Regions from separate parts of the Paenibacillus polygoni genome, predicted to be linked through region 3. Evidence: riboswitches for the same ligand, from Rfam matches in the RefSeq annotation. Region 3 holds a riboswitch; each other region holds the start of a gene.
What was found. A riboswitch is a leader RNA that binds a small molecule or an ion and turns the genes downstream of it on or off. The one in region 3 is predicted to bind thiamine pyrophosphate.
Positions count from the first base shown of each region.

Region 1: another riboswitch for thiamine pyrophosphate. It lies ahead of QPK24_RS01945 (ABC transporter substrate-binding protein); the one in region 3 lies ahead of QPK24_RS15490 (thiamine phosphate synthase).
Region 2: another riboswitch for thiamine pyrophosphate. It lies ahead of thiC (phosphomethylpyrimidine synthase ThiC); the one in region 3 lies ahead of QPK24_RS15490 (thiamine phosphate synthase).

Region 1 covers NZ_CP127162.1:375,092-385,077, forward strand. Annotated here, with positions in the region: gene QPK24_RS01910 (extracellular solute-binding protein) at 1-98, opposite strand, end outside; gene QPK24_RS01915 (response regulator transcription factor) at 211-1,002, opposite strand; gene QPK24_RS01920 (cache domain-containing sensor histidine kinase) at 1,002-2,759, opposite strand; gene QPK24_RS01925 (TatD family hydrolase) at 3,200-4,006, opposite strand; gene QPK24_RS01930 (ABC transporter ATP-binding protein) at 4,031-4,828, opposite strand; gene QPK24_RS01935 (ABC transporter permease) at 4,903-5,664, opposite strand; gene QPK24_RS01940 (thiamine-binding protein) at 5,661-5,954, opposite strand; gene QPK24_RS01945 (ABC transporter substrate-binding protein) at 5,998-7,023, opposite strand; TPP riboswitch at 7,164-7,282, opposite strand; gene QPK24_RS01950 (hypothetical protein) at 7,484-7,945, shown strand; gene serS (serine--tRNA ligase) at 8,260-9,552, shown strand; gene QPK24_RS01960 (pyridoxamine 5'-phosphate oxidase family protein) at 9,645-9,986, shown strand, end outside.
Region 2 covers NZ_CP127162.1:575,243-585,228, reverse strand. Annotated here, with positions in the region: gene QPK24_RS02880 (manganese catalase family protein) at 1-700, opposite strand, end outside; gene thiC (phosphomethylpyrimidine synthase ThiC) at 811-2,577, opposite strand; TPP riboswitch at 2,889-2,999, opposite strand; gene QPK24_RS02870 (IclR family transcriptional regulator) at 3,117-3,866, opposite strand; gene QPK24_RS02865 (alpha/beta hydrolase) at 4,278-5,285, shown strand; gene QPK24_RS02860 (superoxide dismutase) at 5,527-6,792, shown strand; gene QPK24_RS02855 (lipoate--protein ligase family protein) at 6,914-7,705, opposite strand; gene folE (GTP cyclohydrolase I FolE) at 7,823-8,416, opposite strand; gene QPK24_RS02845 (YneF family protein) at 8,471-8,734, opposite strand; gene queG (tRNA epoxyqueuosine(34) reductase QueG) at 8,858-9,986, opposite strand, start outside.
Region 3 covers NZ_CP127162.1:3,232,166-3,242,151, reverse strand. Annotated here, with positions in the region: gene QPK24_RS15520 (hypothetical protein) at 1-511, shown strand, start outside; gene QPK24_RS15515 (ABC transporter permease) at 547-1,029, shown strand; gene QPK24_RS15510 (hypothetical protein) at 1,043-1,453, shown strand; gene QPK24_RS15505 (hypothetical protein) at 1,447-1,998, shown strand; gene QPK24_RS15500 (hypothetical protein) at 1,985-2,980, shown strand; gene QPK24_RS15495 (ABC-F family ATP-binding cassette domain-containing protein) at 3,137-4,687, shown strand; TPP riboswitch at 4,765-4,868, shown strand; gene QPK24_RS15490 (thiamine phosphate synthase) at 5,147-5,809, shown strand; gene thiO (glycine oxidase ThiO) at 5,828-7,009, shown strand; gene thiS (sulfur carrier protein ThiS) at 7,000-7,203, shown strand; gene QPK24_RS15475 (thiazole synthase) at 7,206-7,973, shown strand; gene QPK24_RS15470 (thiazole biosynthesis adenylyltransferase ThiF) at 7,970-9,046, shown strand; gene QPK24_RS15465 (thiamine diphosphokinase) at 9,136-9,780, opposite strand; gene QPK24_RS15460 (trimeric intracellular cation channel family protein) at 9,926-9,986, shown strand, end outside.

The DNA.
Region 1 (9,986 bases), 2.1 Mb from region 3:
CCGGCTGATCCTGATCCGCCGCCGCTGCAACCAGCAGCTACAAGCATAAGACATAACGAAAGAATAAGTGTGACCCACTTTGTGTTAGGTTTAGTCATATGTACATCCCCCTTGTTATGGATTACTTCGTCGGTTTGAAACCGCTTAACTGAATTGTAGCAAAGTTATTGTAAGCGCATAACGGAAGAGGTTTTAGAACAAGTACCACTTTTATTGGATCTTTTCACCGATATTGTCTATTACTTGTCTGCGGTATTTTGCGGGACTTGTATTTTCAGATGATTTAAATACTTTTACAAAATACTTCGAAGTTTGGTAACCGACTTGTTCGGAAATCTCCGCAATGGAAAGCCTTGTCCCTGCAAGTAATTCTTTAGCACGTTGGATTCTTTTCCGGGTCAGATAATTACTGAATGTAAGCCCGGTTTGTTCTTTAAATAGTACACTTAGATAACTGGAGTTCATATGAAGGACCAAGGAAAGATCACGCAAAGAAACAGGTTCATGAAGGTGCTGATCTAAATATTGAATTGCTTCTTTGATTGGTTCGCTGTACAGACGGTCTTCTTGGGCTGTCTCAATGAGTTTTGCATCAACCAGGCGCTTCATTTGTTCAATCTGATCAAAATCGTTATTCCGTTTCAGTGCGAGTTCAACCGCCGCAATTAACTTCTTTTTATCAATCGGCTTGAGTAAATACTCGACTACCCCGTACCGTAATGCTCTTTGGGCATAATCGAATTCTGCATGTCCTGAGATGACAATCACAGAAGGATGATGAGGTGAGTCTCCCAGTTGTTCAATAAGCTCAAGACCACTGATTTCCGGCATCCTTATATCTGTAATAATGAGCTGTGCTTTGTAAGAGGAGAGCCAGTCCAGCGCTTCAACTGCACTGGATGAGGTGATGATTTCGTGATGACCCGAAGACCATATTTCCAGCGTTTTTCGAATTCCTTCCCTGGTTCTTGGTTCATCATCTACAACGAGTATCGTTTTCATCAAATGAATCCCTCCCTGTTTTCATTTGGCAGAGTCAGCGTAATTGTGGTGCCTTTTCCTTTTGTACTCTCTATGTGTATTTCACTCCGCTCGGACCCATAACATAACTTAAGTCTGCCGTATACATTGGCTAGTCCAATGCCTTTCCCTTTTGCAGAAGTGGAGAATCCCTCCTTCATCGCCATATATAAATCAGTAACTTGATCTTGGTCCATGCCAGGGCCCGTATCTGTCACGCTGATCATGGTGTAGCCAGGTTTAATAGAGGGGGTTACTCTAATCTCGATGTTTCCTGGCTCAATTTGTTGTTCAATGCCGTGGAGTATTGCATTTTCTACGAGCGGCTGAACCAGCAGCTTTGGTATAGGTATCGCCTTCAGGGAAGGGTCACAACTTATATTCCAGAAGAGCCTGTCTCCCATTCGTATGTCCATAATAGTGAGATAACGTTCTGCATGAGTTAGTTCATCTTCGATGGTTACCCAGTCATCTTCCTCATTCTTAGTGATGACATAGCGAAATAGACCCGACATGGCGACAACGGAATCTGCTAATTCTTCTTCCCCTTTTTCATCGAGGGCCCAGTAGAATGCCTCTAATGTATTAAAAAGAAAATGGGGATTAATTTGAGCTTGGAGTGCTTTCAGTTCTGTACGGCTTTGTAAGATTTCCTTTTGATAGACAACCTCGACTAGTTCATTCATCGTTTCCACCATCTGATTATACGAATTGCTGAGTTCTATAATTTCTAGTGTGGATGAGCTTGCAGCCTCACTTGGCTGCAGTGTACCAAACTTGGCAGATCCTCGCATCGCTTTGATCACTTTCAGAATCGGTTTCGTAATTAGCGTGGATAAAATAAAGCTGAGAATGACAAACAGCAGGGCACCTCCAATGCCAGAAAATACAATTACGGTCCGCAGCACGCTGATTCCTTCTGCCATATAATTAGAGGGGGATAAAATAGTAAGATTCCAACCTGTTTTTTCGGAATGTTTATTTACTAAAATATAAGATTCACCATTAATCTGAACTGACGTTTGATTACTGTTCTTTGACACGATAGATTCTACCTCAGGATTACCAGGAGAAATGGATTTTCCGTTCTGATCATACAGACTTATGATCTCCAAATTTTTATTACTCGCATGACTGCTGTCGTCTAGTTGAAAGTAGTCTTTATCTATCCGTACGACAAGGTAACCCGCTTTAGTAAAGGATTGCTGAATCAGACGAATATTGCGAACGGCTATTACACTATGGGCATCATTAGGGTCAATCCCAAACCACACGAGGCGTCCTTGAGCTTCATCTGCCTTGTCTACTACCTCTCTTGCTACACGCTCGCTCAGTAAAACATCATCAAGCGGCAGCAATCTTCGGTAATCATTGGTGTAAATTTCGATGGACCGAATAGAGGTCGCATAAGCTTCTAGTTTACGAACTTCTTCCTGCAGATACTGTCTTTCCTTGAAACCTAGTTTCTCCCCAGCCAATTCTTGTCCCAACCATCGCTGAATGGAAGCATCTGTAGCGACCTGAGAAGTCCAAGTATCGATCTGGCTGAGCAGAACGTCCAGTCTTCCTGCAGCCTGAACCGCGGTTTGCTGAATATGACTTTCTGCATTATTTCGTAAGAGGACGGAGACCTGGTTATACATAAGGAGTCCGACAGAGCCGAGTACTAACATCATGACACACATGGAGCCGATAAAAATTTGATTGCGGAGTGTATTCATTTTCTTGGCAGGGAACATATTTCTCGTCCTTCCTTCTGCAGATGAGTTGTAAGTGCTTACAAAAATGTAGGCTTATCATATCTTGTTGTGACCTTAGAGACAATTCAAATATTAAGCGGTTCATCTTAGGGAAACAATAGTCTAGGACTTCCCTGCTTGAAAAGGAAAAGTGGTGGATGGAAAGGGTAACTAAAGCGGCGAAAACAACGGAAACAACGAAAACAACGAAAACAGTGAAAACAATCTATATAACGATCATAATGAACATAGCGAAATAACGAATATATCGGAAATAACGAAAAATCAAAACATCAAAACATCAAAACATCAAAACACCAAAACACTTCAAGCCTTCAAAAATGATACCATCAACGAAAAGACCCCAAACTTATGCAGGGGTCTTGTTCATTCTATGTAATCAGGATAACGGACTAGCTATATCAGCACAGCTAGACCATCTAAATATTATAAAACTGTTTTGTGTTCTTATAAAACAGTTCTGCCGCGATTTCAAGCTTAACCCCAGTGACATCACACCAGGCACGAATCACGTCTTTTACCATCCGGGGATGGGTTTTATGAGCGGCAAAAGGCCCCTCAAAAGGCCATGGACCATCGGTCTCTGCCATGATTTGTTCATGCGGATATTTGCTTGCCAGATCCTGAATTTCTTTTTCATACACAAGATCCGGTGTAAACGAAATATAATACCCATTCTCGGCCATTCTGCGGATGGTATCATCGGACCCTTTAAACCAGTGGAAATGGGCTTTTTTTACTTGATGCTTCTCCAGTAAATCACAAGCGATATCTGCATCCTCATACACGGCATGGAGAATAATTGGCTTATTATGCTTCTTAGCAAACATAATAAACTGCTCCAGCATGGAGATATAAGGGTCCATATCAAAAGGCTGTCCTGCTTTCTCCGCTTCTAACCTTGAATAGTAGGGAAGTCCAACCTCCCCAACAGCGATCATGGAATCCGTGTGATTCTCCATCCAATCCAGCAGTTCATTCAGCTGCTCTGGACTTGGAATGGGTTGCTCTGGATGATATCCATAGGCTGGATAGATTATATCAGGCGCAGCTGCAGCAGCTCTCTCTATTTTTTGGCAAGAGGCGAGCTGGGTTGATACCGCAATTAGGGCTTTCACTCCATTGGGAGCAAGAGACAACCGCAGCGGCTGTATATCATCCTCATACTGATCGAGGTGAATATGTGCATCAATAACCGGACATCCAAAATCTTCGGCTTGCTGCAAGTGTTCTTCACCTCCTTGTCTAGATTACAATGAGCGGCTTCGTTCTTTTTCCGCACGTAACCAGCCTGACATCTGTCTCTTTAATGCAAGAAAGTCAGGGTTTTCGGTAATTTCTTCTTGTCTTGGTCTCGCAAAAGGAACCTGAATCTCATGAAGAACGGTGGCAGGCCGGCTGGAAAATACATAAATTCGATCAGACAGTAGTAACGCTTCTTCAATATTATGAGTAATAAAAAGCACCGATCGGCGGTACTGTTCCCATATACCGAGCAGCCATTCCTGCATCTCGCTTCTTGTGAGCGCATCGAGCGCACTAAACGGCTCATCGAGCAGCATGAGCTCCTGAGGACTCAGCAGCGCGCGTACAAAAGCGGCCCTCTGCTGCATCCCGCCAGAGAGCATATGGGGATAGGCATGTTCGAAACCTTCAAGGCCTGCTTGTCTAATCCAGTGGAGGATCTCATCTTCATTAAGCTTCCCGCTCTTAGCAGCATGCTTTTGAGGAGCGACCTCACTAGAAAGCTTAATATTATCTAAGATTGTACGCCAAGGAAAAAGGGCCGGTTGCTGGGGCATATAGCTGATATGCCCTCGTTCTCCTGTTACCACTTCTCCATTCATATGAATACTTCCTGCCCCGGGAGCAAGAAGACCGCCAATAATTTGGAATAGAGAGCTCTTGCCGCTGCCGGAAGGACCGACAATAGAGACGAATTCTCCCTTCTGAACCGTAAGAGAAATATCGTTAAGGACCTGGAGATTTTTCTTCTTCTCTCGGAAGGAGAGAGCGATCTCTCTGGCTTCTAGAGCGGGTACATTCATATGCAGTTATCTCCTTTCCACTCCGAAATGAATTGTTCATTTGCTGAAACTGCTTCAGAAATCGTATTTAAATATTATTTCGTATCTGCTCCTCGCCAGCGGACAAGTATTTTCTCCAGCAGAGCGATCATCGCAAATAAGACCAGACTTAAGAGGACGATAATTGCCATCGCAACAAACACGCGGTCGGTACGATAGGCAGACTTTTGGAGCATCATATAATAACCGATGCCTCGATCGGTTCCAATCCATTCCGCAATGACAGCACCCATTACGCTGTAGGTAGCGGCAATTTTCACGCCGGAAAAGACCGATGGAAGGGCATGGGGTACTTCTAATTTTCGAAAAATTTGCGCTTTACTTGCTCCAGCCATTCGCATGTAGTTCATCATTCCCCGATCGGTCTGCGTCAGTCCATCCATGGTAGATACGGCAACAGGGAAGAAGCAAACCAGCGTAATGACAATGATTTTCGGAAGCAGCCCAAAGCCAAACCAGATCATGAGCAGAGGAGCCAGAGCGATCGTCGGTATATTTTGACTGAGAATAAGCAGCGGATATAAGGCCGATTTCAAGAACGGGACCAAATGGAGCAGCATCGCTGTAAGAAGGCCGACACCCGTACCAATGAAGAATCCAAGTAAAGTCAGCTGCACCGTAGCCCAGGTATGCTGGGTGAGACTTGCAGCCTCTGCAATCGCTTCTTTTGTAATATCAGCCGGGCTCGGCAGGATCCACTTCTCAATATGAAAAAGCGGCACGGCAATTTGCCACACCGCTAAGAAGAGGATGACTGCCATAAGAGGCGGCCATACGCTTTTCCACCAAGAACTCATGGGCGATATTTCTCCGTAAGACCTTCCATACTGATTCCGCCAGGATAATGAGCGATTTTAATCTGAGAGATTACACTCGGACTGCCTGCTTCAATCAGTACTTCATGCATTTGACGGACCAGCTCAAGCAGCTCTGGAAGTTCTCCTTCGAGTGTGGTCTCGAGCGGATTGACCTGGTATGTAAGTCCGGACTGCTGAATAACTTCAATGGCCTTGTCTACATAAGGAATGGAATCTTCTCCATTTGGTGTTTTCGGTATGACCTGAATGCTGAGTAGTGTTTTTGCCAAGATGAATCACCTTCTCTTTCTTCACAAGTAGGAAACAACCCAATTATTCAGTTGGTAAAAATTCATTTGTGTACGCTTTTTCTACTTCCAGCGGTTGATCGAGAAGCCCGTGCTCTACCATCCAATCGGAGTAGTTCTGCCATACTTCTGCTTTTTGCTCACCCCAGCGAGAAGCATCATCCTGATATTTAGGACTCAGCCATTTCTGACTGGCCAGCACTAGATCTTTATCGAGATCGGGCACAGCAGCGCTTAGAATACCGGCTGCCTCTTCTGGATGTTCGATCGCATACTCATAACCTTTCGTAGTTGCACGCATAAATGCTTTTACAAGTTCCGGGTCTTCGTTAATCGTCTTTTCATTCGAGATCAGAACCGGTGTATAGTAATCAAGCTTTTCAGAGTAATCTTTGACATAGAACATATCAATAGCCTCACCGCGCAGTTCCGCTTCAATTCCAGTCCAGCCATAGAAGATCCATGCAAAATCAATATCACGCTTGATCGCTGTGAAGAAATCGGCATCGCCCATGTTCACGTTTTTGACCTTATCTACGTCGCCGCCTTCGAGACCCATGATCGTATCAAGAACGGCAGAATCGATCGGAGAACCCCAGCCGCCATAAGTTTTGCCTTCAAAATCTTTAGGTGACTTGATGTTCCGATCAGCAGGAGCAGCAAAGCCGGATGTATTGTGCTGGATTACCGCTGCGATAGACACAATAGGGACTCCTTGGGTACGAGCCTGAGTGACACCTTCCTGATAACTTACTCCAAAAGGCACTTCACCAGAAGCGACCATGGTATCTGCACCCGCTTGTCCAGGCTGAATAATCTCAACATGTAATCCTTCTTCTTTGTAAAATCCTTGATCTACCGCCGCATAAAGACCGGTATGATTCGTGTTTGGGGTCCAATCTAGGACGACCTTAATATCGCGGAGTGATTCACCCTCTGTGTTTTCTCCTGCCCCGCTTTGTGCTCCCGAGCTGCCATTGCCGGCATTACCACAGGCGGTAACAATGGTAAGCATAGCAAGCAGCAAGAACATACCTAACTTTTTCTGCAATGTTTCCCTCTCCTTTAGATATCTTAGATGTCTTTAGAATGCACCTGAAAGCTACCTTTTCATCATAAAAAAAGCATCCCAGATCGGGATGCTCTTGTACGTAAGGGAATGGGTATACTTCTTCATGTAATAGTAAGCCCAAAAATATATTTCTCCATTCCTACGCTGGCATTATCCAGATCAGGTTACAGGGTACGTATCTGCACGTATTTCACGGATACTATCTCAGCCGGCTTCACCAGCACCCCTTGAGTACATTATAAAGTTAAGGTGTTACAACCATGTATTATAGTCTTATATCAGAGGCGTGTCCAGATGATAAGACAGAGCAGGGGGTAACGTCTAGGCTAATAGATAGAGAAAACATAAATTCCAAAATTATAATTTTTGTTATAATATGTATTTATAGGATATTGAAATTTCGTTCGTTTATTCAAATATAAACATGGGAGCTGTTTACGTGATTGATAAAAAAGTGTTTATTGCAGTGGCACTTTCTCTTATCTTACTTTCAGGGTCTACACTACCATTATTCTCAGAGTCTGTAGAACAACTTATTGAACGATCTGACTCATCAGATGTTGAATTTGATGAAGGTTCAATAGCTCCGCTAACTCTATTAACAGATGAGACAGGCACATTTTCTAATGGTGAACGTAAGACTACATTTACTTATGTTCAAGGATACGATTTAAGATTTAACGTTGAAAATACAGAAGGAGCTGCTTTTAATTGGACTTTAATTGACCAAGATCAGCGTATTATTAGGTCCGGAAAAGTGGCGGAAGGCAAATCCTATCTTGAAACAATTTCTTCCCTAGAAGATGAACATACTCTGAGAAGTGGTATTTATACTGTGTCGATGATAAGTATAGACGGTACAAACAGTAACTATAAGGTATCTGCGAGTGCACTTCATTAATTGGTTCACATCGAAGGAATAAAGAGGTTGCGAATCGGGGAAAGCTACATTATAATTATGCCAACTGAAAATCGGTTACAATGCCAGTGAAGAGATTCCAACTCGGAGGTATTTTCGTTAAGGGAAGATGGACTTTCCCTAAGTTAATCGGCACCGCCCGTTATCGCGGAACCAAAGTGATTGAAATGTACACAGAGCCGTGTTCATTTCAATAAATTGGGTGGCACCGCGAGCATATCGAGCGCTCCTCGTCCCCAGGGATGAGGGCGCTCTTTGTCTTTTTTTATAAAAATAACGACAGGGATGTGAGCGGTGTGCTGGATATAAACTGGATACGAGAGCATGCAAACGAGGTGGAGGAAGCTGCAAGACTGAAGAATATGAGCCTTTCGATAAAAGAGCTTATAGACACGGATGATAGAAGAAGAGAACTCATAACTAAAGTAGAGAAACTGCGCGGGCAGCGAAATAAAGGATCGCAAAAAGTCGGTCAGCTTATGAAAGAAGGAAGAAAAGAAGAAGCAGAGCAGCTAAGGGGCGAGATTAGGGAGCTTGGCGGCAGTATTGAACAATGGGACAAGGAATTGTCTGAGACGGAGAAAGAGTATGAAAGGCAGATGCTATTCGTTCCAAATATCGTCTCGAAGGACACCCCAATTGGGAAGTCGGATGAAGATAATGTACTTGTGCGCCAAGTAGGTGAAGTAACAGTAAGGGATTTTGTCATCAAGGATCATATCCAGCTAGGGGAACTGCATGATCTGTTTGATGTCCCTCGCGGCGTGAAAGTCAGCGGTTCGAGAAGTTATTATTTAAAAGGAGACGGCGTATTACTACACCGAGCCGTTCAGCAGCTGGCACTGGATATCGTGATGAAGCACGGATTTATGCCGATGGATGTACCGATTATGGTACGCGAAGAGGCTCTCATCAATACCGGTTTCTTTCCTACCGGACGCGATCAGACCTATGCGCTCGAGGAAGAGGATAAGTTCCTTGTCGGCACTTCGGAAGTTCCGCTGATCTCGTATTACGCAGGGGAAGTGGTCGATGTAACAGAGCCGATTCGCCTGGCTGCGGTATCGACGAGCTTCCGCAGCGAGGTGGGGTCGGCCGGACGGGATGTCAGAGGACTATACCGTGTTCATCAGTTTGCTAAAGTGGAAATGGTGGTTCTAACCGAAGCAAATGACGAGGTGTCGGAGAGAGTTCATCAGGAGATTACAAGTTATGCCGAACAGCTGCTAGAGGCGCTAGAGCTGCCATACCGAGTCATGGCTGTCTGTACGGGGGACATGTCGCAGAAAACGTACAAACAATATGATATTGAGACCTGGATGCCAAGCAGGCAAGCTTATGGGGAAACCCATTCGTCGTCGAACTTACATGACTTTCAAGCACGGCGTTCGAACATTCGTTACCGGGATCAGGATGGGCAATTAAAATACGTGCATACGCTGAACAATACAGCAGCAGCCTCGCCAAGAATTCTAATACCGCTGCTGGAGAATCATCAGCTGGAGGATGGCAGCATCTATATTCCGAAGGCGCTTCGCCCTTATATGGGGGGCAGAGAGATCATTACCTGTACCGCAGTGCAAGGGTAAAATACGGTTCAACTTTCGAGAGACGGGTACACTATAGTAACAGTTATTTTTACTATAATTACAAACTTCGCTCTTGAAAGGAGACAAATACAATGAGTAAAACAGATCTTGAACGTGCAATTATAGCGGACATAGAAAATAATCATTTTGGTTCCTTGGCTACCGTAGAGGGAGGAAAACCGAAACTAAGATACATGGCTGTTTTTAATGATGGTCTAAATATTCATATGGCAACAAACCGCTGCACTCATAAGGTGGAGGAACTGGAGGATAACCCGAATGTGAGCCTGCTGATGGGTTATGAAGCCGGAGGCACCAAAGACATCCTTGAGATTGAAGGAACCGCAAGTGTAACGAAGGACGAAAGTCTGCGTAAGAAACTGTGGAATGATGAGTTTAGTAAATGGTTTAGCGGACCGGAAGATCCGAACTAT
Region 2 (9,986 bases), 2.3 Mb from region 3:
CCAATCGGAAATTAAACTGCGCATTATGGTATCCCAGGTCTACATATTTTCTGCACTCTGGGTACTTATTAATATCGTAGTTAGGAATCGGGAATATTTTGCCCCAGTCTACCCCGAGAGTCTCCAGCGCTTTAGCAAAAGCATTCTGATGCGCATTATCTCTTACAATCAAAAATCCAAGGGTTTCGCGGAATGTTTTATTCGAACTCATCTCATAGATCCTTGTCTTTTGCAAAACACCAGTAGATTCTAGCACCACGTTGTTAAGTAAATCAGCAGTTAGATTCCCATGGTTATATACATAACTTCCAAGCCAAGGATTCCCGCCTGCATCTACAGGTAGTGAACCTTGTCCACCCATAATATAATGGTGCGGGTTTGCATGACGAACAGCTTCATCAATCGGTGCCCCATCTACCCCGGCATTCCCAGGAACGTCTTCTCCACTTCCGCTCAGCAGTTGGTTAATGGTTTGTTGAACAAGTTCTACATGGGCGATTTCTTCAAGAAATACACCACGAATCAAATCACGATACTGGGTTGCTTTACCCCGAAAATTACTGCTCTGAAAGAAATACTGCATCATCGTACGCATTTCACCAAATTGTCCGCCAAGCGTTTCCTGAATCACTTTAGCTGCCGCTGGATCGGGCTTGTCTGGTACAATAATATTAATTAAATCTTCTTTGTAAAAATACATAGGTTAGGGCCTCCTTCATTTTTGATCATTCGGATACCCTATTTTGTTCTTCCGTTTCATGATTTATACAAAAGAAAGAGTACTACTCCATGAAAAAGGAGGACTTTCTATTAAGAAAAATCTATATCTAAAGACGAAATAGAGGAATGCTTATTTCGGTACTCTGCTGCTTTTTCCTGCATTCCAACATGAACAGCCTCAGTCTCGCTTACCCCCTTTTCAGCAGCAAGATTTCGGATATCCTGGGTAATTCGCATACTACAGAACTTCGGTCCACACATTGAACAAAAATGAGCCGTCTTCGCTCCCTCGGCAGGCAGGGTCTCATCATGGTAAGACAACGCCCGCTCTGGATCGAGCGAAAGGTGGAACTGGTCCCTCCAGCGGAATTCGAATCGTGCTTTGGATAAGGCATCGTCACGACGCTGTGCTCCTTTATGCCCCTTCGCCAAATCTGCTGCATGTGCAGCAATTTTATAGGCAATAACTCCCTCCCGAACATCATTCTTATCCGGCAGACCGAGATGCTCTTTCGGCGTAACATAACAAAGCATCGAAGTACCAAACCAAGCAATCATCGCCGCGCCAATAGCAGAAGTGATATGATCATAACCCGGTGCAATATCGGTTGTTAAAGGACCCAGCGTGTAAAATGGAGCTTCCTTACAAATTTCCATCTGCAGATCTACGTTTTCTTTAATCTTGTGCATCGGTACATGACCCGGTCCCTCGATCATCACCTGAATATCGTGCTTCCAGGCGATTTGCGTGAGTTCCCCCAGCGTAGCAAGTTCTGCCATCTGTGCCTCATCATTCGCATCATAGATGCTTCCCGGCCGCAGCCCATCACCCAGCGAGAAGGCAACATCGTAGGTCTTCATAATCTCGCATATTTCTTCAAAATGAGTATATAAAAAGTTCTCCTTATGATGGGCTAAGCACCAAGCTGCCATAATCGAACCGCCTCGCGACACAATCCCTGTCATGCGCTTGGCAGTCATAGGAATATACCTAAGCAGCACCCCAGCGTGGATTGTAAAATAATCAACACCTTGTTCTGCCTGCTCAATCAAGGTATCCCGGTACACTTCCCAGCTCAGCTGATCTGCTTCACCGTTCACTTTTTCGAGCGCCTGATATAAAGGCACCGTTCCAATGGGAACAGGCGCATTACGAATAATCCATTCCCGGGTGGTATGAATGTTACGGCCTGTCGATAGATCCATTACCGTATCGGCTCCCCAGCGTACCGCCCATGTCATTTTCTCTACCTCTTCTTTTATAGAAGAAGAAACAGCCGAGTTACCAATGTTTGCATTGATTTTTACAAGAAAGTTTCTTCCGATCATCATCGGCTCAGCTTCCGGATGGTTGATATTAGCCGGCAGAATCGCTCGTCCACTAGCAATTTCTTCGCGCACAAACTCTGGTTCCAGCCCTTCACGAATAGCAGCAAACTCCATCTCCGGCGTGATGATCCCCCTGCGGGCATAATGCAGCTGCGTCACATTCTGACCCGATTTTGCTCGCAGCGGCCTGCTTGCTTCTCCTGGAAAAACTTCAGCTGCTTGCTGAACACTTCGTTCTGACCGCAGACCATTATCCTCCGGTTTCACGGTCCGCCCTTCATAATACTCCACATCCCCGCGCTCCCATATCCAATCGTGCCGAAGCGCAGGAAGTCCTTTTGTAATATCTGCTTCATAATCGGCATCACCCATCGGCCCGCTTGTATCATAGACACGAAAAGGTTCGTTGATCTCTACCCCTTGCGGAGTTTGGGTGGGACTAAGCTCTATCTCGCGTTCCGGAACAACAAGATCAGGCCGGGATCCTGTCTTGTACACTTTACGGCTTGCAGGAAAAGGAATGTACATCGATTCACTCCCTATTCCTTCTGTAATGCCCTCTTCTTTACTATTCTTGGTACTCGCTTGTTGCTGCAACTTCATCTTCTTCATCCTCCTCCAAAGTGGCTTACCGCCCCTGTAAAAGAATCACATGAACCTTTGCTGCAAGAAGTGTACGACAATAAAAAAAGCCGACTCCCTTAGGGAATCGGCTTCTATACAATAGTTTGTTCCTACTCTCTCCCTATCTATACAGGCGAATTTCGAAAGTCGCGTCATGACACGGCTCCTGAAATCAGATAAGCTGCCTGTTTAGATGGAATCGAATAAGCTCCTAGTGTTATCGCCAATTACTTCCCTACGCTGGTATGATCCAGATCAGGTGCAAAGAGTCCGGCATCTTGCGACACCATCTCAGCCCGGCCTTACGGGCTCCCCTAGTAAGTTGTTATTACGTTATTGTGTCAAAACACTTCCGTTCTTCTAACGAACGGTCTCTATTAGGGTATCTCATAAAAACGAGAAACACAACCTAATATTTACATATTCTAGCTTGATAGCTGTTGCTATCTCAGCATAAGCCCCATCTGAGCTGCCGCTTTCACAAGCACTGGTCCATATTCATGCAGCGTCTCCTGAGATAATCTGCTGACAGGTCCCGAGACGGATAAAGCCGCTGCCACATTCCCTTTACGGTCAAAAATCGGAGCAGAAACGGCGGCCGCTCCCGGCTCTCTTTCTTCATAACTTGTAGCAAAACCTAACGCTTTGATCTCTTGAAGCTGCGCTAAATAGGTTTCTTTGTCAAAAGGAATCTGAGGATCAAACTGCCTGATTAATTGTTCCTGCTCTTCAAGCGGTGCAAAAGCAACCAGTACTTTGCTCGAAGCGCCTACAGATAAAGGAAGTCTGACTCCTACAGGAGCGACCCGGCGAATGGCCTGGTTGCTTTGCACAGCCTGAACACGAATACGTTCAATGCCATCCCTTAAATACAAACTAACGGTCTCTCCTAAATTATCTCGAAGCTGTTCCATTGCAGGAAGCAGCAACACAGCGGGATCATCACTTTGCGACATATGCGCGGCGAGTTCCCATATCCGAATCCCCAGCCGATATTTCTCAGTAGCGGGATTACGGATAACAAACCCTCTCTCCTCCAGGGTCGACAACAGTCGATGCACCGTACTTTTATGTAATCCAATCTTGCTGGATATTTCGGTTAGCCCAAGGTCCGTTTGACCTGTAAAAGTGAGCAGAATGTCCAGTGCCCGTTCGACCGCTCGAACTGTTGATTTGCGATCCTGATCTTCCATGGGATCCATGCTCCTTTCATGTTTCATCACGTGAAACCTGGTTACATAAATTATATGAGAACTCGTCCTTAAAGTAAAGATATTTATTGAGAATGAATCTCATTTAGGGGATATCATCTTCTTATTAAGGCCCTCTTCTCATCTTATGAGATTAGGGCTTGCTTCACTTGACAAGCATCTTTTACTACTAGATTGTCGAATATTACATCTGTGTAACAAATCACCTTAATGGATTGACTTTGCTACTTGTAGAACATAGGATTAAAAATAATAGTAAGAGAATCAAGAAGTGACTAATGAAGAACATGTCATACTTTGTCGGAAATTTATGTACAATCCTACAATAACTAGTCCTTTAGTCGTGAGAGATCAAATGGTATAAAATACTAACCAGAAGGAGGGGATCTTTGAATGTTTCCTACATCCAAGAGCAATAGTCATCTTCAGCGAGACGTATCAACGATTCCTCCAGCAATCTCACCAAGGTTGATTCGTTTTAAACATATTATTGTAGCTCTTATTCTATCCATCCTATTCTTTTTCGTATTCTGTTTTATTGCTCTTCATGCCTATATTGCCTGGGTACTATCGAATCCAACAGTAGCACCCGTATACTCAAATCCTATGCTTGCCAAAGGGATGGGCTATGAAGAAGTTACGTTTCCTGCTGTCGACGGTAGCCGGAATGTGAATGGCTGGTATATTCCCGCAGAGGAAGACAGCTCGAAAGCAAGTTCGAAAACCATCATTTTGAGTCATGGATATGGTGCTAATCGGGAGGAATCTTGGATTCCTATGTATGACCTGGCCCATTACGCTCACCAGCAAAATTTCAATGTCATTATGTTTGACTACGGATTTGCCTCACAGAACAGCCGCGGTGTTGCTACGGGAGGAAAAGCAGAGTCCAAACAGCTGCTTGGTGCAGTACAATTAGCGAAGCAAAAGGGTGCTCAGGAAGTCGTAGTCTGGGGCTTTTCGATGGGAGCAGGTACGGCCTTACAGGCCGCTCTCGTCTCGGATGATATTGATGCGATGATCCTCGACAGCACCTTCTTGCTCGAGCCGGATACTTTATATCATAATATCCAGAATCAGATCGACTTGCCGAGACAGCCGACTTTACAAATTCTCACGATGTTATTTCCCATTCTTAACGGTACAAGTCTGAATTCCATACCGTATCAGGCAGTAAAAACAACCGATTATGACATTCCGATCTTATTTATTCATGGTACAGAGGATGACAAAGCCCCTTATCCTATGGCTGAACTTTTCGCTAGTAATCAAACGAATCCCAATTCTGATGTATGGATTGTAGATGATGCCCACCATGAGCTTATTTTTAGAGAACATCCAAAGGAATACTTACGAAGAGTATCGATGTTCCTCGGTAATATACAACTAGCACAGCAATAACAAAATATTTCATTGAGAGGGCACCTTAAACCAAGGTGCCTTTTTTGTGCATCCAACAAAAGCTCGCAGCCTGTGCTTGGATCTATTAACCAACCATTCCCCCTTGCCTGTTTCATATTCTTTGACAAGTCATCATAAACCAAGCCCCTCGAAGAATAGGAATAGAAGAGATAACGTCCTCGACTAGATGCTGCGATTTTTAAAAAAGAAGGTATCCATTATTTTAGGAGGTAACCCGTATATGGAGCTTGCGTATGGTCCCTATTTACCGCTGCGTGTTCTTGAAGAGATCGGTTCTTGGAAAGATGCAGAAAAGGAATACATTGATATTATTCTGTCTATTGTACCGAATCTAGAATCGCCTTATGTAAAACTGCTTGATGAATGGAAATCTGTTTTTGAGAGAACAAGCTACACAGCAGACGACTGGAAGAAGAAAACGAAGGAAGTTTCTGAGCCCGCTAATGAATATATGCTGGGACAGATGGATGTTCTGCTTCAAACCTGTTTCTCCCAGTCCAAAGAATTCCATCGCCAGCTTGGTCATTTACTAAGCGGCAGTGAGTCGGTAGCAAAGCATCCTTCCGCGAAAGTAATACTTGAGTATATTCGAAATCAGTGTGAAAAAAACATAAATCAGTTAAAACCTTTGGATCGTCCAAATGCAGTATCTACTCTAATTAACAAACCTGCGTATACGAACGCACAGCAGCGAGACGACTGGGATGAAGAACCCTTCCCTTATCCTGAAGTAGCAAGATATGACCGGCTTGGCGAAGAAGATTTCACAGCTGCATCCACCGTTTCTTCACAAGCAGATACGTATGCTGGTGTGTCACTTGAAGCAAACGCTCAAGAAGCTTCAGGCCCTCCAGAAACACCTGTACCGATCGGCGGGCACAAACTCCCTCCTCTGCCTTATGCTTATAATGCACTTGAACCTTATATTGACGAGAAAACGATGCGTATCCATCATGATAAGCATCATAAAACCTATGTGGATGACCTGAACAAAGCAGAGAAGAAATTACAAGAAGCCAGAAAAGATGGAGATTTCGAACTTGTAAAGCATTGGGAAAGGGAGCTTGCATTTAACGGAGCCGGGCACTATCTGCATACCATCTTCTGGAATATTATGAATCCGAAAGGGGGCGGCAAACCCACCGGCTCTCTCGGCGAACAAATCCGCAAAGACTTTGGAAGTTATGAAGCGTTCAAGAAACACTTTACAGAAGCAGCGAATAAAGTAGAAGGCGGCGGATGGGCTGTCCTTGTCTGGAGCCCTAGGTCACATCGTCTGGAGATTCTTCAAGCGGAGAAACACCAGAATCTGTCTCAATATGATATCGTCCCATTGCTTCCTCTCGATGTGTGGGAACATGCTTATTACCTTAAACATCAGAATGAAAGAAAAAGGTACATCACCGACTGGTGGAATGTCGTTTACTGGCCAGAGGTATCCGAACGATTCATGGAAGCGCGTAAACTACGCTGGGCACCTTATTAATAATCACCAAAGTGTAATAGATGTTAGTTACAGCTCACTTTCAATTAATACGCCTCTATACAGACTACAGCCTGTGCAGTTATGCACAGGCTGCTTTTTTCTACATCTCTCTGTTCCTAATCTAGTCCCGGTCATATCTTTCTCTGAGTAAGGTAACCATCTTTTCTACTTCTTCTCCGCTTACCTTAGACTCGGTTTCAGATACATGTACAGCCTGCTTACGAAAAACTTGAATAAGCGAGTTCATGTAAGCTTCAGCTGAAGGCACACCTGCCAGTTCACGTAGGCCTCCCATCGTTCCTGATTTAACCTGTGGATAATCTTCTTCTTCACCTTTCGCCGCAGCGTCATAGAATTCACGTACTTCTGCTGCCAGGTCATCCCCATGATCCTCAACAATAATAAAAGCGGTAATGAGATAGGCTTTCGCTAAACGGCGCTGGGCTATCCCGCAAAATTTACGACCAGCTATGCTAACATCATAATCCCCCGGGCAAAAGGCCCCCTCAATTTCCCCAGCTTTTGCTACAGCTTCCCAAGGCAGTAATGCCTCTTGTATGTAACTCACCATCTTCTTAAAATCTTCATGGATATTGATGACTCGATCTGTGTTAGGCATAATCAAAGATACATTAATCACCCCAGGTGTAAGTTTTACAGCAGCCCCACCCGAAGGTCGTACACAAGTACGGATTCCGCGAGATTCATAGCTCTGCAGTACACCCGAAGCCCCTTTAAGCCTGCGGTCTCTCAGTCCAATTACCAGCGCATTCTCATGCCTCCATAGATGAGCAACCGGGGGATGGCCTTGTCCAACCTGCTTACACAGTACTTCTTCCCATGCAAAAGCAGCAAGCACATCTTCCGAACTTCTCATGAGCGGAGATTCATAAATCTGTAGTTCTTCGAACATGGTATTCTGCTCCTTTCCTTCCATATGTATCTCATCTGTACACATACAAAAAAGCCTTGACCTAAAAGGTCAAGGCTTTCGATCCGTACTTCATATGCCAAGGCCCGTCAAACGGTATTATCCTTTAAGCAAAGAAAGAAACTCAGCACGAGAAGCTGCATTCTCACGGAATGTACCGCGCGTCGCAGATGTAACCGTCATGCTGCCTGGTTTCTTGATGCCGCGAGCGCACATACATAAATGCTCACCTTCCACGACAACCATCACACCATTTGGTTTCAAAGCTTCATCCAAAATATCAGCAATTTGCGATGTGATACGTTCTTGCACCTGAAGACGGCGAGTTACTGCTTCTACCAATCTCGCAAGTTTGCTAAGACCGACAATTTGTCCACTTGGAACGTATCCGATATGAATTTTCCCGAAAAAGGGAGCCATATGGTGTTCGCATTGGCTGTAAAACACGATATCTTTGACGATAACCAGCTCTTCATGGTTCTCATCAAAAGTTACACCCAGTACATCCTTGGGATCTACCTCGTAACCTGCAAAAATTTCTTCGTACATACGAGTAACGCGCGCCGGTGTCTCAAGCAAACCTTCACGGTTTGTATCTTCACCAATCAGCTTTAATATTTGTTCAACATGGTATTCAATCTGCTCGCGATTATCCGCAACAGAAGAATTCACGTAATCTTTAAGTCCAGCCATTTCGTATAACCTCCCCGCCGTCGCATTTGGCATTTGGCAGGCAAATTGCAGCTGCTATCTTTTTCTGCCCTGATTTTTTCGCATAGGCGGTTGCATTCTACCAGCACCATTACCGCCTTGCTGGGATCTCATCATCTGTTGAGCACGCTGCATCTGCTTGCTATTCAAATTGTAACCCATTTGCTTAGCCATTTTTTGTAAAGCCTCAGGATCATTTTGCATTTTCTCCATCTGTTTGCGCAGATAGAAAGCCCCAATAAAGAATCCGCCGATCAAGCCCACAATTAGTGTAATAATGGGTATGATAATATCCCACATACTTCTACACCCCTATTTTTAACTAGATTTCCTATCGTTTAAAAACGGTTTACAAACGATATCATAGCATGTAGGATGGCTGCTAGCAAACGGAAATTGGTGTTTATCTTACCACTTTTATATCTAATTCTGATTCTCTATCTCCATAAGCTTCTCTTTTACAGATAATCCGCCTGGATATATGATAACGCCGCCTTCATTACCCGTTACCCGGTGGTGTGGAATAATGATCGACAGCGGATTTTTTCCGATAGCTGCCACAACAGAACGTACTGCTTTTGGTCTGCCGATCGTCTCTGCTACATCCAAACTTGATACACTTTGACCAACAGGAATATCAGCCAGTGCTTTCCACACTTGTACTTCAAAAGGAGTTCCGTGCTGATCGAGTTTTAGTTCAAACGATTTACGTTTCCCCTTTAGATACTCGTCCAGCTGTGACACTGCTTCCTTAAAAGGAGAGGGATCACAAACAAAATGATACTCTCCAATCCATGTTCTCGCCCATTGCTGCAAATGAGCTTCCCGCACTATATAATTACCAAAATCCAGTCGTGCAAGGCCCTGCGGCGTTGCACATAATGTTAACTCTCCGAGGTCTGTCATCATCTCATGATAATAAATAGGCGTACCCGAATGGTTTGTAACCGTTGTTGGCTTCCAAGATTCAGCCTCCCCCGGCGTCTTACTTTCTATATGATCTGCCTCTGAAGCAGCTTTGTCATATTGTTCGCTAGCGCTGCTGCTTAGTACAGCTTCACTATTTGTTATTGCAGGAAGTTTCGCACCTAAACGTTCTCCCGCTTTTTGAATCATGGTTAGGACGGTTTCATGTTCTTCTCTTAAAGATGCCTTTGTTAGTGTGTTCATTGCTTCGTCCCCTCCTATTTGGCCGAGCGCCCATGCGGCGGTTCCTCTCAGCTCAGGCCGCGGATCGCGCAGGAGCACTTCGCTTAATTTTGGTACAGCTGACTTATCTTTAAAATTCCCGAGTCCAATCACTGCATTTCGCTGAATCGGTTTCTTACCTCGCCAAGCGGCAGAAGTATGACCAAAACGTTCTTTAAATTCTTTATTGCTTAAATCAAGAATCGGTAACAACAACGGCTTTACAACCTCCGGGTCTGGCTCAAATTCAGGATGATGGTTCCAGTTCTTTCCTTTGTTCTTAGGACATACAATCTGGCAAGTATCACATCCATAGAGCCGATTCCCGATTTTTTTCATATATTCTTCATCCAAAAATCCTTTG
Region 3 (9,986 bases):
TTTGTTGCTGCTATACACCGAAAGACGCTTCCGCAGGATGGATATGAGGCATGAAGTATATCAGTATCAGACTGTAATTTCAATTCTTCGAGATATGGACCGAATGTCGGTGGAAGAGATACTCGAATGGTTGAATCGTTTCGCCGTAATTTTCAAAACTCCGTTGCAAAAATGTCTTCTTCACTATGAACATGGCCCAGAAGAAGCTTTGGAACAATTAAAGGAAGAAATAACTTTGCCTGAGTTTCAAAGAGTTGTAGACAAGCTGATCCTAGCGCTCGGTACGATCACAATAAAGGAAGCATTCGATGATTTGGATCATCAGATGTCCTTTTATTTTGAACAGAGAAGACAAGAATACGCGAAGACGATCGAGACGAAAGCAGAATGGGGCCGTATCATTGGCTTCACACCGATGTATGCTCTGATTTTTCTTTATCTGGTGCTCCCGCTCATCGTGGTCAGTTTTACACAAATGAATGTGTATTACGAACAAATCCAAAAAATATAAATGAAATTTCAAATTAGAACTTGGAGGCACTAAAAATGAATAACGCATCTTCCGCATTAAAAGTAGCAGCAGGAATTTTTCTTACCATTGCTTTAATAACCATTGTCGTCATTCTCTTTATTTCTGCTCAGGAGGCAACCAAGACGGCTCAAAATAACTTTGCTGATATTCAGACTGAATTATCACAAACATCGTTTACCGTTTATGACGGAACAACCATCAGCGGATCTCAAGTAACAAATGCACTGCGTAAATTCAAAGGAAAAGACCAGTTTGGCATTTACATTAAAACAGGTAAAAATGCAGCAGGGCAGTGGTACGGATATCCTCTTAATGTAACAACCGAGTCTTCCGCATATGGCGAAGTAGTAGCGCCTGAGGGGGCAACATTAGGTACCGTTGAAAATACATTAAATGAACGTAAAAGTGAGTACGTCAATCCAAGCGGAAGATTTAAAGCTACCGTAGTAAAGGATAGTTCCAACGTAGTACGTGGACTCTTATTTACACAATCATAATTAGATGAAAAGGGTGAGCAAGCTGGGAGAACATACAAGAGACATCCTGTTTTTAAGCGCAGTCATTAGCCTTTGTCTTGCCGCCTGCATTTTCACACTTTCTTTACTATCCAGTATGGAGGAAGCAGCAGAAGGAAGACGTAATCACCATGCGATCGAAGATGGAAGAATTCAGGGTGTGAGTGCAAGTGAATCATCCATGACGGAATTCGTTGCAGGAGGATATATACATGCACTTATCAATGAAGCGAGGAGTACGGAGAGTAGAGAATCCTATGAATCCTACAAAATAAAAGTGGATGGTCTAGATCTAGAACAAGCGATAATCGAAATGAATTCAAGGTACCTTATAGAGTACGAAAGAGATTCAGCAGGGGTTCTTAAACAGATCTCTTTTTGGAAGGAGGGAAGGGCTCCTTGGTAGACAGTCTTTCAAAAATGCTTGCCGCACTGCTTGCAGTACTTTTGCTATATATATATCCTGCGGCAGAAGCTGCCAATCGACAGGACGAGCTCTCTCAGCTGACCGTATATAATGCGGTCACGAGCTTTGTTGATGCAGTGAGAACAAAAGGATATATCACTCCCACGATGTATAATCAGTTTCAAAATGAACTATCTCTAACTGGAAATACATATAACACCGAAATCGAACATCTTCATAAAAAGTATGTCCCGGCGTATGATGATCCCGCCAACCAGCAGGGTTTTACAGGTGAATTCGATGCGGTTATGGATGGCTATTATAATGAGCAAATTATGCCTGTTTTATATCCAGACAATCTAGTTCCAATGGATGATCCTAGCCGGAAGTATTTTTTGACAAGCGGTGATTCTTTTCGGGTTGAAGTACGGAATACAAACCGCACACCAGGCGCTATTTTTCAGGAGTGGCTTCACTTTGGAGCTGAATCTGTGAATAGGGTAACCGCCAATTATGGGGGTATGGTGCTAAATGAGGATTACTGATTATTCCATTCTTTTTGTAATTATCATGTTTCCTTTCTTTTGGGTCTATTCCCTGCATGGGACGGATGATCTTATGGTAATGAGGCTTGAGCAGAAGTATAACCAGTCCATTCAGACTGCAGTACAAGATGCAAGTCAGACGATGCATCAAAACGAGGACCCGTCACTTGAAGCAAGTTATGATTCAGTCAAGCTGCTCAAAGTGGATAAGGATCTTCTCCTCAATCGATTCATTGAGACGATTTCAATCAATTTCGGACTTGAGAATGACCTTCCTGCACAGCAGGCTTTTCTTACCTATCTGCCCGCTCTGCTCGTTATCGATTATGACGGGTTCTATCTTTATCGCTCAACTGCTTACAAGGATCCTTCCGGAAATGAAGCAGAAAAGCATCTATGGACGGAGAAGAAATTGTATGTATATGAGGATGATGATGGGAACCTATTTCGATTGACGCTGGATGATTATGTACACGTATATGATCAAGGTACGGACCAATGGATAGAGGGTTACCGGGATGAGCTGCAATTTCTAACTTCTATACCTTTACTGCAAGATGCAGAAGGTTTTGAAAATGTAAGAAGAGAAGTCATCGTCAGCACCATTCAAGAGCATCTTGCGAGCGCCATAACCTATCATAATAATCATGTATTCCGTAATGGGAATGCATATCAGTTCATTTTTCCTGCCATTTCACAAGAAGAGTGGTACAACACGATTGATGATGTGGGGGTCATGGCTTTTATCCAGGGAATCCCTGTGGGTGATCAGTATTACAATAATTATGCTTTTGGAAGTGGAAGGCTAGTAAAAAAAGATGTGATCATCGGTGCGATCGATGAATTGACAGGTTCTAAATATTACTATAAAAGTGGTTGTGAGTTTCCCTATCGACCGGTAGAAAGGTTCAACAATGCGAAAGAAGCGGCTGCATCTGGTTACTATGAGCGAACTTGTTATGAAGGACAAGGCAGTTTCTAGTTTTATTCTCATATATAATCGTAAGAAATTTATGGCGCTTATTCAAACTCCTTGTTTCGGTGGAGCTCTGTCTTGTGCTAAGATACCATATTAGAGTGAAATAGGAACAAGATCATATAGGCATACTGCCTCACAGATAGGAGCCAATCGCACGATATGAGTTTATTGACTGTTGAAAATGTAAGTCACAATTTTGGAGATCGCACATTATTTAAGAATGTTTCCTTCCGCCTGCTTGCAGGAGAGCGTGTTGGGATTGTAGGAGCGAATGGGGTCGGCAAATCGACACTCATGAATATTTTAACGGGCAAACTGCTGAAAGACAGCGGAAAAGTAGAGTGGACACCAAAAGTTCGTTACGGTTACCTCGACCAACATACGAAACTTACGCCAGGAAAAACAATTCGGGATGTCTTAAAGGATGCCTTTTTACCTTTGCTTGAACTTGAAAAAGAAATGATGGAAATCACGGAACGAATGAGTGATGCCTCGCCAGAGGAACTTGAGCAATTGCTTGAGGAAATGGGCGAAATCCAGGAGCAGCTGGAAATCGGAGACTTCTACCTCATTGATGTAAAAGTGGAAGAAATGGCGAACGGACTTGGTTTATCTGCTATTGGACTTGATCGGGATGTAGCCGCACTAAGCGGGGGACAACGTACGAAGGTACTGCTGGCGAAATTGCTTCTTGAGAAACCGAATGTTCTCCTCTTAGATGAGCCTACTAACTACTTGGATGTCGAGCATATTGAATGGCTTACTCGTTATTTGAACGATTACCCATATGCATTCATGCTTATTTCTCATGATACAGAATTTATGAACAAGGTTGTTAATGTAATCTACCATTTAGAATTTGCGAAGCTTACACGGTATACAGCGAATTACGAAAAATTCCTTGATATGGCGGATATGAACAAAAACCAGCATATTGAAGCTTATGAGAAGCAGCAAGAGTTTATTAAGAAACAGGAAGACTTTATTCAGCGTAATAAAGCAAGATATTCTACATCTAGCCGTGCAAAAAGCCGCGAGAAACAGCTCGATCGTCTTGAACGCATTGACCGTCCTGAAGAAGCAGCGAAGCCTATTTTTGGATTTAAAGAAGCAAGAGCCAGCGGGAAAACGGTATTTGAAGGGATCGATTTTGAAATCGGATATGACCGTCCGCTTCTTCCTAAGATGACGATGACAATTGAGCGTGGAGATAAAATCGCAATCGTCGGCTGTAACGGTGTAGGTAAATCAACACTGCTAAAAACGATACTAGGTAAGATTCCGGCATACAGCGGGAAAACCTACCTTGGAGACTTTTTGTTCCCTTCTTATTTTGAACAGGAAGTTCGCCCTGAGAAAATCACACCAATCGATGATGTGTGGAATGAATTCTCTCATCTGAACCAGCATGAAGTGCGTGCTCATCTTGCTCGCTGCGGTCTTAAAAATGAACACATCACAAGACCTCTACATATGCTTAGCGGTGGAGAGCAGGCTAAAGTTCGGCTGTGTAAATTAATGATGCGTGAAACGAACTGGATTCTATTCGATGAGCCTACAAATCACTTAGACGTTGTGGCAAAAGAGGAGCTAAAACGTGCACTCAAAGAATTCAAAGGGACTGTAATTCTAGTATCCCACGAACCAGATTTCTATGAAGATTGGGTAACGAAGACTTGGAATGTGGAGGAATGGTCTCAAAAAGCTTAAGTGTAAGCTAAGGAGTCTTTCTTTTACAAATTTTCTCATCTGTGTTAAAATGAGCACCTGAATATAACTTTATATCGACGAATCACTAGGGGGGCCGCTTGCCGGCTGAGATGGATGTACTTCCGGACCCTTTGAACCTGATCTGGTTAGAACCAGCGTAGGGAAGTGGGCTAGCAGACTTGTGCTAGTATGAGTTATGATGTATTGAATAAAGTATATGGCTAAGTAGATGTTAAAGGCGAAGGGACTTTCCTTCCTTCTGGCTTTATATATCACTTTAGTAAATGCTCATTTTCAATTCTGCCTAACCAAACCACTCCTTACGAGGAGTGGTTTTTTTGCGTTCACTGCAAATGTTATCAGTAATGACAGTTTCATAACAATGCCTAGTAAATTACTAGAAGAATAAGCACTGGAATAGGGGCTCATGCTCATAGTGAAACTGTAAGGAGGATCAGCTTGTCTAAAAAAATGATAGAGTTCCATGTGATTTCCTCGCCGCTGAAGAATCATGACTTAGAACGAAGCTATTTCCCTGAGATTTGGCCGTATGTAACTTCATTACATCTACGGAAGAAGGAAAATACTTACGAAGAAATGGAGAAGCTCGTACTTCAGTTGCAAGAGCTAAAGATCCCTGCGAATAAGTTAACCCTTAACCGTCAAACCCAACTTGCACTTACCTACCAAACAGGAGCTCTTCATATGGGAATACAAGAAGCAGGTCTTTCTTTGAAAACATCATTTTACAGAGAAGAAAATGGGGCTGCAGTTACAGCAAAACGAGCTTTAAGATGCGGCATTTCTGTCCATTCTTTACAAGAAGCGAAGATCGCGGAAGAACAGGGAGCCGATTATATTTTTTACGGGCATATGTACCCTTCTCATAGTAAACCTGGTATGCCCCCAAAAACACTTTCCTCTCTTCAAGAAATTTGTGATGTGGTTAAACTTCCTGTTATTGCTATTGGTGGAATTACACCCTCGCGAGTCGAAGAACTGATGCTCTCAGGTGCAAGTGGGATCGCCGCAATCTCAGGAGTACTGCATTCAAAAGATCCGCTGGATGCTGTCTATATGTATAGAAATGAATTAGCGAAGTATGGAGATATCAAGGAGTAAGGATTGGAAGGTGAATAGATGACTATGAAAAGAGTAGATAGAGAAAGTAAACGACGGAATTCGGAAGTGCTTGTTATCGGAGGCGGTGTCATTGGATCTGCTATCGCCTACTATTTGTCATGTGATGGACTGGAGGTAACCCAGCTCGAAGCTGCTCATCAGGCAAATGGCGCTTCTGGTCATGCGGCGGGTATGCTTGCAGCCGGGCTAGAACATTTTTCATCAGAGGAGCTTAGGAGATGGGCTCAGCGCAGCCAGCAGCTCATGGGACCATTGATTAAAGAATTGAAGCTGCACAGTGAAATCAATGTAGGTATGAATGACTCAGGCTTTGTTGTTCCCTTTATAAAGGATAGGAAACGTGAAGAAGAATTCTCAGAAACTATAGAGCGGGCAAAGCAGAAACACTGGTGGAACAAGAGTAAACTTCAAGATGAAATCCCCTGGATCACTAAGAAAGCCGAAGGAGCATTATTTTATCCCCAAGAACATCAACTGTTACCAGCCGAGTTAACCAAAGCTTATATCAAAGGTGCACAGAAAAATGGAGCTGCTTTTATCGATCATTGCACCGTTTCAAGGCTGTTACTCGACAATGGCCGTGTTACCGGAGTAGAGACAAATCAAGGCACGTACACAGCAGATAAAGTAGTGATTGCAGCAGGACTTGGCAGTGATGCAATCTTAAGGTCCATCGGTACTCAGCTGAATACCTATCCTGTTAAAGGCGAAATGGTAGCTCTATCAATGCAAACAACGCAAACAATGAATGGCGAAACCTTGCGTTACACGATCTATACGCCTGATGTTTACATTGTTCCAAAACCAAATCAGGAAATTTGGATCGGTGCGACGAGTATTCCCTACGGGAATGATTATAAGGTAAGTGCCTCTGGACTGAATACCCTTTTACATAGAGCAACAGGCTGGGTTCCTGGCATAGGTGAAGCCTCTTTTATTCGTACATGGGCAGGTCTTAGACCACAAACCGTAGATGGATTACCTTACATTGGTGCTTATTCTGAAGTTCAAGGCTTGTATCTTGCTGTAGGTCATTATCGCAATGGGGTTTTACTCAGTGCAGTCACAGGAGAGACGATGAGCCGCTTGTTATCTGGAGAAACGGAAGATGAGATCGGTATTAGGTCCTTTTCCGCAAGCCGGATTATAAAGGAGAGGAGGGGAATATATTGCTGCTGAGAGTAAATGGACAACACATGCAAATAGAAGAGGATCAATTAAGTGTCAAAGATTTACTGGAGTCACTAGACCTTGGGGTAAAGACCGTTGTCATTGAATGTAATGAACAAATCTTGACGAAAGATATGCATACTAACACTTTGTTAAAGGATGGAGATCATATCGAAATTGTACATTTTGTAGGAGGGGGATAATGATGTTAACGATAGGTAAATATAATTTTCAATCTCGGCTATTGCTCGGAACAGGTAAATTTGAAAGTCTGGATGTACAAAGGAAGGCAGTAGAAGTTTCAGAAACCGAGATTCTTACGTTTGCAGTGCGCAGGCTTAATTTGGATAGGAAAAATGAAGCTTATTTTCTAGATCAGCTTGATCTTACGAAATATACCTTATTGCCTAATACAGCAGGTGCAAAAACCGCTGAGGAAGCTGTACGAATTGCAAGGCTCGCGAAAGCTTCAGGTCTATGTGATATGATAAAGGTGGAAGTCACTCCGGATGAACGAACACTGCTTCCAGACCCATTAGAAACACTAAAAGCATGTGAACTCTTGCTTGAGGAAGGATTTATCGTCCTTCCCTATATATCGGATGATGTCATTCTTGCCAAAAGACTTGGTATGATGGGTGTCCATGCAATTATGCCGGGAGCGTCACCAATAGGTTCTGGACAAGGTATTAATAACCCAAGAGCACTTGAATTCATTATAGAACAAGCGGCTGTCCCTGTTATCATTGACGCAGGAATACGTTCACCTCGCGATGCGGCGTATGCCATGGAACTAGGTGCGGATGCAGTGCTTCTAAATTCAGCTGTATCTGGCGCAGGCAATCCGGTCCTGATGGCAGAAGCGATGAAATATGCAGTCTTTGCGGGAAGGAAAGCTTACGAGTCCGGGATGATTCCCGTAAAACGGTATGCTGCAGCAAGCAGTCCGCTGGAAGGGATGTTTGAGAATTGAACAAAGAAGTTTCTTCTATTTATAATAACGAAGAAAATATAGAAGGTTTGAATCAGGAAAGATACTCAAGGCAGGAACTTTTTGCTCCATTTGGAGCCGCAGGTCAAAAAAAATTAATGGACAGCCATGTGCTTATTATCGGTGCGGGTGCACTAGGCACAGGGATCGCTGAAACGCTGGCAAGAGGCGGTGTAGGTCACCTTACGATCGTGGACCGCGATTATGTAGAGTGGTCTAATCTGCAAAGACAGCAGCTGTATAATGAAGATGATGTGAAGCAGCGACTTCCAAAAGCGGTGGCCGCGAAGAAACGGCTGCAGGCTATTAACTCTGACATTACCATTGATATTCATGTTATGGATGCAGGGATTGATGAACTAGATGAATTGATCGAGGCTGCCGACTTAGTTATGGATGCGACGGATAATTTTGATACAAGACTCATTATTAACGACCTGGCTGTAAAATACGATACTCCATGGATTTATGGAGGCTGTGTTGGCAGTTATGGAATTACCTATACTTTTATTCCCGGCAAGACTCCGTGTCTGAACTGTTTACTGGGAGAAGTTCCGCTTGGCGGGGATACATGTGATACTGCTGGGATCTTACCGCAGACGGTGCAGATGGTAACGGCGAATCAGACGATGGAAGCCTTTAAGTGGCTGAGTGGAAATGATGATGCAATGCGTAAAAAGTTGTTATCTTTTGATATGTGGCGCAATGAATATACAGCGATTGGTGTAGATCGAGCTAAAAATCCTGGGTGTCTTTCTTGCGGAACGGATCGCACGTATCCTTATTTAAATGCTGTTAATCACGACAGGTCTGAGGTGTTGTGCGGACGGGATACGGTACAAATACGGCCTGCTCGTAAATTAGAGTGGGATTTGGAGCAGGTTGCAACGCGCCTTCAAAGACTGAACCATGGTAAGGTAGAGAGGAATCCTTTCCTGATTTCTTTTCAGCTGGATGGGCAGCGGATGGTTATTTTTAAAGACGGGCGGGTTCTCGTACACGGTACAAAAGATAAAGCGGCAGCAAAAACGTTGTATCATCGTTATTTCGGCTAATTCTTATTAAATAGCATTCATTAAAAAAACCATTCACAGTCCAGTGAATGGTTTCATTTTTTTTGCAGGTGAAGAGTGAATTATCTGTATTACTCATCTTTACTTTGAATAACTAAGAGTAATCCTTTTTTCAGGGTGATTGTCCCTGTTTCTTGCAGCAATCGATTACTGATTCCTAGAGATTCACCAATAGAGAGTACGGCATCATGAAGCGGGTACATAAATCCTTCGAGTGTTATTCCGGTAACCTCATTTGACAGAGGGATGAGCGATACATAAGGAAAATCATTTCGCGAAACGACATGTACCGAATCTGTTATGGTTATACGATTATGTCGATTCCAGATAGAGCACGGAATACCGCGCTTCAACACCTTAGACAAAATCTGAATATTAGCAAGTGTATGGTCCAGTCTTGTCCCGATTGCGCCAAAAATAATAATTTCCGCAGGCTCCATTTGTATTGCGTATTCCAAAGCCAATTCAGTATCCGATAAATTTTTGTTAATCGGGTCACAACTAACAAATTGTTTGCTGCTCTGCTGTATTTTACGAAGCTGCTCCTCTGTTACCGAATCAAAGTCTCCTGCGGAGAAATCGGGGGAAATGCCATGCTGAACAAGGAACCATGCCCCATAATCAGCACCAATGACGGTATCTCCCGGTTGTATTTCTTTGATATCACTTTCTTCGAGCGAGCCTCCTGTAAAAATAATTATTCTTCCTGTAGTCATTCTGACACCTTCTTGAATGTGAGTTCATTACTATTCTTGAGTATAAAGGACATTTTCTTGTTGCACAATCTGGCAAAAGTCTTCTACAATGTAAAAAGTGTGTTAATAAAATGACGATAAGGTGAGGTTAGAAGCCGCAGTGGATATGAGTGTTTTTGAAGTGTTCAGTATTATAGGAACGATTGCATTTGCAATGTCGGGAGCTT